Regions from separate parts of the Ureibacillus sp. FSL E2-3493 genome, predicted to be linked through region 1. Evidence: riboswitches for the same ligand, from Rfam matches in the RefSeq annotation. Region 1 holds a riboswitch; the other holds the start of a gene.
What was found. A riboswitch is a leader RNA that binds a small molecule or an ion and turns the genes downstream of it on or off. The one in region 1 is predicted to bind glycine.
Positions count from the first base shown of each region.

Region 2: it holds a riboswitch for glycine, as region 1 does, so the genes downstream of both, gcvT (glycine cleavage system aminomethyltransferase GcvT) here and MHH69_RS06680 (amino acid permease) in region 1, are expected to answer to the same signal.

Region 1 is NZ_JBBOPK010000001.1:1,308,296-1,312,492, forward strand. Features, by position in the region: gene MHH69_RS06670 (alpha/beta hydrolase) at 1-293, opposite strand, end outside; gene MHH69_RS06675 (YqkE family protein) at 555-806, shown strand; gene MHH69_RS06680 (amino acid permease) at 975-2,330, opposite strand; glycine riboswitch at 2,601-2,678, opposite strand; gene MHH69_RS06685 (VanZ family protein) at 2,898-3,389, opposite strand; gene MHH69_RS06690 (aldo/keto reductase) at 3,386-4,197, opposite strand, start outside.
Region 2 is NZ_JBBOPK010000001.1:1,997,244-2,001,440, forward strand. Features, by position in the region: gene gcvPA (aminomethyl-transferring glycine dehydrogenase subunit GcvPA) at 1-587, opposite strand, end outside; gene gcvT (glycine cleavage system aminomethyltransferase GcvT) at 607-1,710, opposite strand; glycine riboswitch at 1,904-1,997, opposite strand; gene MHH69_RS10215 (shikimate kinase) at 2,126-2,641, opposite strand; gene comGF (competence type IV pilus minor pilin ComGF) at 2,842-3,303, opposite strand; gene MHH69_RS10225 (hypothetical protein) at 3,273-3,590, opposite strand; gene MHH69_RS10230 (prepilin-type N-terminal cleavage/methylation domain-containing protein) at 3,580-4,017, opposite strand; gene comGC (competence type IV pilus major pilin ComGC) at 4,048-4,197, opposite strand, start outside.

The DNA.
Region 1 (4,197 bases):
TTTTCTGTAACACCATGACAGATGATAATCGTATTTTTTGTGTTAAGGGGTTGGAAGAAAATGCCCTTTATTGAATAGCCATTAGGAGAATCGATACTTAATTCATCCTTTGGACATTGATTGAACCATTTTTCATCAAAGCGTTGTGCTTTTAATTCACGATCATATATAAACGTTGCATCTTTATTTTTAATATACATCAATCGATTCGAAGCAACGAAGCCGAAGACGGTAGTTGCAGCAGAAAGAATAGTGGTGATAATACTTGAAACCCAAAAGAATTTTCGTTTCATTAAAAACACCTCGATTCATTAATAGTAGTATTATTCTTTCTTTTGTCGCTATTCACTGTTCTATTATGAATTGTAAATAAATTTATATTAGCTCTAACGATTGGATAGTATTCAATGTACGAAAAATATACTTATTACTATACTACGCAACAGTATTTGTTTGAGTTCGTGACAAATGGGAGAATGTTTTAGATGAAAGAGATTTTTTCAATTTCATGATAAACTAAAAAGGAAATACGAAATGGTAAGTAGGTGAATAGTATGGCGAAAAAGAAAAAACCATTCACTTCGGTAAAAACGTCCAAAAGTGAAGATACATTAACATTACAAGACCAACTAAACGGTGATGTATTAGCAAAATTAAAAGCTGCGAAGAAAAATTTAGTAGAAGAAGAGCAGGCGAAAGAAGAAGAGCGTCAAGCGCGGTTAGCCTTTGAAAGAAAGCAACGGGAGAAAAATATGTCTTTTGAAGAGCTACTTGAGAAATACGGCGATCAAGGATCGAAGTTTTAATCGATGTTGTCGTTCGAAAAGAAGGTATTTTCCATTCAAACTACATACTCAAAAGAAAAAAGTAGTATTAGGAAACATGAACTGAATCCCGAATAGTGGACACTTTAAAAAAAGTGGACCTATTCGGGGTTCAGTTCAACATAACTAATACTACTTTTTTCTATTTGTTCAATAATCCCTTGATTGTTTTTTCTTTCTAAAAGCATAAGAAATAAATAAAAGAATAAACCAAAGAGGTGTTAATAATAATGCCGTTCTCGTTTCTTCAGCCATGAACATTATAAGTAAAATACAAACAAAAAGCACCAATACTACATAGTTTATAAAGGGTGTAAAGGGCGCCTTAAAAGTAGACTTTCTATGTAAATCCCGTCGAGTTTTTTTATAACGTATATGGGATATTAAAATGATACTCCACACCCAAATAAAACAAATGGCACTAATTGTTGTGACGATACTAAAAGCAGCATCTGGAATGACATAACTTAATAATGCCCCAATGGATAAAACAACGGATGATATGAAAAGGGCATTTGCTGGTACAGCATGTTTATTTAAATTACTTAAATGTTTTGCACCTTGTTTATTTTTACTTAAGTTATACATAATACGGCTTGTTGAAAATAACCCACTATTACAAGCAGATGCGGCAGATGTTAAAACAACAAAATTAATAATGCCCGCTGCTATCGGAATACCGACTAAACTAAATACTTGTACAAAGGGACTGCTTTCTGCATTCAGTTCTGTCCAAGGATTAATACAAAGAATGACGAAAATAGCTCCAACATAAAAGAGCAAAATGCGTAATGGAATTTTATTTATTGCCGATGGAATATTCTTAACAGGATTAGAAGTTTCCGCTGCAGAAACACCTACTAATTCCACTCCTACAAAGGAGAATAGAACCATTTGAAAGGCAAGTAAAAATCCAGTAACGCCATTCGGGAATACTCCGCCATGTTCCCATAAGTTTGAGATTGAAACCGTACCACTATTTGTTTCAAAACCAGTGACAATCATTACCATACCGATAACGATTAAAGCAATAATTGTAACGACTTTAATTAAGGCAAACCAAAATTCTAATTCTCCAAATAGTTTAACAGTCAACAAATTAAATCCAAGTAATAATACGAGACATATAATAGCCGGAATCCATTGGGGTATATCGAACCAATATCGAACATAAACCCCTACGGCAATAATATCGGCCATTGCTGTCATAATCCAACAGAACCAATAAGTCCAACCTGTTATATAGCCAGCCCAAGGACCGATATAATCTACTGCAAAATCGTTAAAAGATTGATAGCCTTTATTTGATAATAATAGTTCTCCTAGAGCCCGCATAACGAAAAAGACGGCTGCTCCGATAATCATATAAACGAGCAGTATAGACGGACCTGCTTTTTCAATCGCCGCACCAGATCCTAAAAATAATCCAGTTCCAATCGTTCCTCCAATGGCGATTAATTGTACGTGCCGGTTTTTTAATTCTCGTTTTAATTCTTGTTGATTCATCCATATGCCCCCAACTATAGCGGCATTGCTCTTGTAATGAACTTTTTCTTAAGGACAGTTAAAAAGGAATATCCTTTTTAACTGAATCCCTCTATTCATTCAGAAACAAACAGTAACAAAGGGGAAAATAAAAATGAGATAGGATACCCTATCTCATTCGACATTTAAAAATAACAAAAGATAAAAGAATAAACTTTTTATTAAGAAAGAAGCCTTTCATGAATAAAAAAGTCAAAATTACCATCATAAATCGCTATTTCGCGATTATTTGTTACTTTTTCTGTCCTTTTGCCTGAGATTGTGAACCCTTCGGCGTCGCAAAGATGCGATCTCTCCAGAAATTGCTCCTGCTATAGTCATCCCATAGCAATCACCGCTATTTAATTTTGTAACAAAAGAACATCCATAAAAGGGTGGAGTTCAATTTTGTATACATTTAGTAATGTTATCAATGTTTATAAAAATATTCAATACGATTGAACAGTGAACTAATGAAAAATGATAAAAATTTGTTATTTTCTAGAATAGTTTTTCAAAAGAAAGTAAAAAGGGATCAAAGAGATATGATCATTCAACACTATTTCTCTGCTTTATTTTTTGATATAAGGCACTGAATAGCTTAAATAGAATGACAAAGGTGATGGCACCATATGTGTCTAAAAGAACGTCATCAAAAATCCCTGTTCTACCTTCTACAAATGTTTGACGATATTCATCCAATGAAGCAATGACAAATATCGATAACACGGCACAAATACCGGCTAGTTGAAATTGGAATTTTCGATATATCCGATAAATTAAAATGGCAATGATACCATAACCCGCAAAATGTAACCCTTTACGAATTAAAAATTCCACAAAATAATAATATCCACGGCTTTCAACGGAAATAGTTTGGTCCCAATAGGTTAGTTCCAATTTGCTTAATAAATTGTAAAACGGTTTGTTTTCTAATGTTTCTTGCAATGTAGGTACAATAGTTTGTTGTTCATAGGTCATACTCGAAATACAAAACAACATTATCAAAATACCGACAATTAAAAAAATATATTTCTTCATCGATGCTCCGTATAGACCTCTTTTTTCGTTAATTCAGAAACGATGGATAAATTTTGGATGGATTGGGCTTTCTCATAGGCTGCTATTGTATCAAGTAATTGCTTTTTAGAACTAGCTCCAAGCACTGTAGAAGCGATAACTGGATGACTAAGATTATAGGCTAATGCTAATGCATGGATGTCTTCATATTCCTTTTGAAGATTTGTTAACACTTCCATCAATTCATCCTTCGTATAAGATAGATAACCCTTTGATTTTTCTAATCTCGTTGGCCATTCTTTCGTAAGTAAACCTTTTGCAATGGAACCGCGGGTTACGACTGAAGCACCTGTTTTTGTAATCTCTTCAAACCATTCTTCAGGACGACGATCTAAAATACTATATTGCATCATGTTTGATATAGCATTGCTTTTTTGTAAAAACGGCTTGAATACATTAGGTCTAATAGAGGAAATACCATATTCTCGAATGTAACCTTCTTTTTTAAGTTTTTCAAAGGTTTCAATAATATCATCCCACGGATCATCAATTGTTCCGCCGTGTAATTGATAAATATCAATATAATCCGTTTTTAAGCGACGTAAACTATCTTTTACACCTTGTTCGATTATTGCAGGGGATGGATCCCAATGCCAACCTTCTTCCCCCTCATTCCATCGATTACCGACCTTTGTAGCAAGGATAATATCATGACGATGGGGTTTTAAAAGTTCCCCGATAATCTCTTCATTAACCCCTTTATCATACAGGTCAGCAGTATCAAAATAGTTAATACCATTTTCAAGGGCGCTATCTACAATTGGCTTTG
Region 2 (4,197 bases), 690 kb from region 1:
TCCATATCCATCACACCGTCTTTTGTAGGAACTGTCACAATTTCAATCGATTGACCGTAGGCATAAGTTGCTACAACATCTCGGTATTCAGGATGAATCGCATCGGAAACAAGTAATTTTTTTCGTCGAGTATGACCAGCTGCCAGCATTCCTGCTTCCGCTAAAGACGTTCCCCCGTCATACATCGATGAATTGGCTAAATCCATTCCCGTTAACTCCGCAATCATCGTTTGAAATTCAAAGATTGCTTGAAGCTCCCCTTGGGAAATTTCTGGTTGATAAGGTGTATAAGCTGTATAAAACTCTGAACGAGAAATAACATGGTCAACAATCACCGGTTTGTAGTGATTGTAAATCCCTGCCCCTAAAAAGGAGACATTAGACTCTGTATCTTCATTTTTCGCAGCAAGTTGTTTTAATTCTTTTAATAAGGAAGATTCTGATTTCGCTTCTTTAATATTGTAGTACCCTTTAAAACGAACGCTTTCAGGGATATCTGAAAATAATTCATCAACACTCTCGACACCAATCGTCTCCAGCATTTCTTTTTTGTCTTGTTCCGTCATAGGAAGATAACGATGTTTCATTAGTAACCCTCTTTTCGATTTATTTTGAACGTTTATAAAAAGGTGTTGCTACCGTTTTTGCTTGTAATCGTTTATTACGAATTTCAATTTCCAATTCCGTATCTAATTGAGCAAATTTTGAGTCAATTAATACTAAACCGATATTTCGTTTCGTTAAAGGAGACTGGGTTCCTGTTGTGACTTCGCCAATTTCTTCACCATCTTTAAACACTTTATAACCGTGGCGAGGAATTCCTTTGTCAATCATTTCAATGCCAATGATTTTTCGTGATAAGCCGTTTTCTTTTTGAGCAACTAACGCTTCTTTGCCGATAAAGTCCGATTCCTTTTGAAGTTTCACTGCAAATCCAATTCCCGCTTCTAAAGGAGAAATGTCTTTCGAAAGTTCTTGACCATATAAAGGTAGGCACGCCTCAAAACGTAACGTATCTCGGGCACCTAAACCAGCGGGAACAACACCCTTTTCTTTTCCAGCTTCTAAAATTGCATTCCAAAGGTTAATAACCGCCGTTGGTTCACCGTAAATCTCAAAGCCGTCCTCTCCTGTGTAACCAGTACGAGAAACTAATACTAAATTTCCAGAAATATTGACATCTTGTTGGAATTTGAAATATTTAATCTCTTTTAAGTCTACTTCTGTTAATGTTTGAAGAACTTCTTCGGCAAGTGGACCTTGTAATGCAATTTGAGCGTAGTCATCAGATTGATTGATGACCGTTACATCCCCATGGACATGTTGTTGCATCCATTCAAAATCTTTTTCAATATTGGCTGCATTGACACATAATAAATAACGGTTTTCTTCCAATCGATAAACAAGCAGATCGTCAACGACTCCACCAGTTTCATAACACATCGCATTGTACTGGGCGCCACCAATGGCAATTTTTGAAATATCATTTGTTAATAGATTTTGTAAAAACTTGAGCGCATCTTTTCCTTCTACTAAAATCTCACCCATATGGGATACATCGAAAAGGCCCGCGCGATTTCTGACTGCATCATGCTCTTCCTTTATAGAATTAAATTGTACAGGTAATTCCCAACCGCCAAAATCAATTGTTTTCCCACCGTATTTGGCATATTCATGGAATAACGGTGTTCGTTTTAATTCATTCCCCATTGCATATCCTCCTTAGAGTTTCAACGTTTTTGAACATAAAAAGGACAGACGAATCCCTCATCAATTTGAGGAATCCCCTGTCCTTGCACCTGAAAGTTACACCAAATTCAGTAATAGACAAGTCTACTCTCCTTTGGCTTTCCCCTTTGGTGGCTGTAACAAAAATGAACATATACAGCGCTCTCCAGAGATGCGTCCTGTACGAGTCTTTTTGCCTGAGAGATTCATAGTCCGTGACTACTTGCTCCTTCGGCGACGCTATTCACGTTCTCTCCCCGTACAATCATCCGCCCATATTTCATTATTCAATGTACAAATATGACAACTCTTGGCTATATCCTAACATTGAACGCTATAGAATGGCAATCTTTTTTTAAATTTAATGTAAAAACGAACATTCAACAAACATTCTAATTTATTGTTCACCTTTTAATCGATTCACTTGAAAAGCAATATACTCTACAATTTGACGTAGGGTACGACCTTCCGTCAAGACTCGAATATGACCTGCCGCCCGATAAAACTTTCTTCTCGTCTGATACAACTGTTCCAGCTCTTGTTTTGTGGAACGTTGTACAATTGGACGATTTTTATCATTTTTAATTCGAATATAAATATCTTCAAACGTGGCATCTAAAAAAAAGACGAGCCCTGTATGGCGCATGATTTTCCGATTTTCCTCGTTTATGGCAACTCCTCCACCTGTCGATATAATACATGCTTCATCTCGAAAATTACGAAGGAACTCGGTTTCCAACGCTCGAAAATGCACCTCACCATATTTTTCAAATATTTCTGGAATCGACATCCCCTGTTGTCGAACTATTTCATGATCCATGTCATAATACGGCATTCTTAAAAAATAGCTTAATCTTCGACCGATAGCGCTTTTCCCACATCCCATGAAGCCTACTAAGTATATTTTTCGCATGCTATCACCTTCTTTACAACCAAAAATCTGTCTACTACTTACTACCAATTTTCTCTAGTAAGTTTATCGTAGCATGAACATTGGCTAATTCCAACGAATTATATGTTTTTATTTGTGATTCATATGAAATACAATAATAAGTTATAAAGGAAGTAGTGACAAAAAGTAACATGATAGCTAACGCGAAAGTACCACCTCTGTCATTGGTAATTTTTTTGAACAAAGAAGGTTCTCTCCTTTACTACACTATCCTGAAATTCAACATATATTGTCAAAAAATCTCCTTGAAGTCTAAACTGAACCTTTTGAATACCGATTAATAACGGTACATAACCTTTATCATTTGTTTTTAGTCTTATTACATCACCGTATCGGTCGATTTGCTTTCGATCTACTGAATCTACATAAGCAATTTCAATTTGCTCTGATTTCTCTTTAACGGTTATCTCATCTACATTTGAAAATAACTGTTGAACATCTTGGACAAATAATTCCCACGTTACATCATCATCGGTTAATAACGATTGATTCATTTGATTTAACCATGAAACAACCATCATAAGGATAGCTGCTAATAAAATGAACACGACAAATTGAAATAATGCTTCTAGTAAAGTAAACCCTTTATTATTTAATAAATTTCTTCTTTTCGCCCGATACATTTTATCTTTTCATCATCCCCATTACGATATGTTACACAAATTTTTTGACCGTCGTATGTCCAATGGTAATCGATTTGTTCAATTGTTTTCTTGCCACTTTTTAATGATTCCGTTTGAAGTCTTTTCGCCACTTCCAATGCCGTTTCAGAAGCGTGTAATTCTAATTTTTGGTTATATAAAGTTTCTTTTAAATGGTAAGTAAAAGGAATAAGAGTACCGGCAAGGATGAATAGAATGACGGCAGTTAGTAAAGTTTCAGCGAAGGATATTCCTTTATTATTTAGCATCAACTATCCTCATCCGTCCTTTTTGTATATTTACTATTAATTGTCTTTCTCCAAAGGGGGTATAAAAAATAATTTTGCCAAAATTCACTACTTCACCATTAGGATAAATCACTATATTTTTAAGATTACTATATATGTTTAATTGAACAATTGATGGAAAGGACCTCTCAAAAATTTTTTTACCATCAAGGCTGTAGTAGGCTTTATACGTATTATTATCACTAAACAATACATTGATTGTTTTCTTTTCCTCTATCGCAAGGGCTTGCATCCGTTGAATATCCAACTGAACTTGGTTAAAAAATTGCTCAACAGCCTGTTTTTCTGAGATGGTATACGTTACTTTATAAACAATAGAACTTACAACAATTACAATGAATAGGACCAATAACATTTCAATTAAACTAAATCCTTGATCGTTTTTCATATGTTTCATCAAGAGCATTTATTCAATTCGCTATTCTCCTTTCACTACAACTTTCCCATCGCTTTGTATTTGGATTTCTGCTCCATTCGGACAGGAAGTTTCACCTTCATTTATATAATCCTTCTCGACTAATTCACTTAAAGTAGGAATGTCATGGTAATCAATTTTGTATGCTTCAAC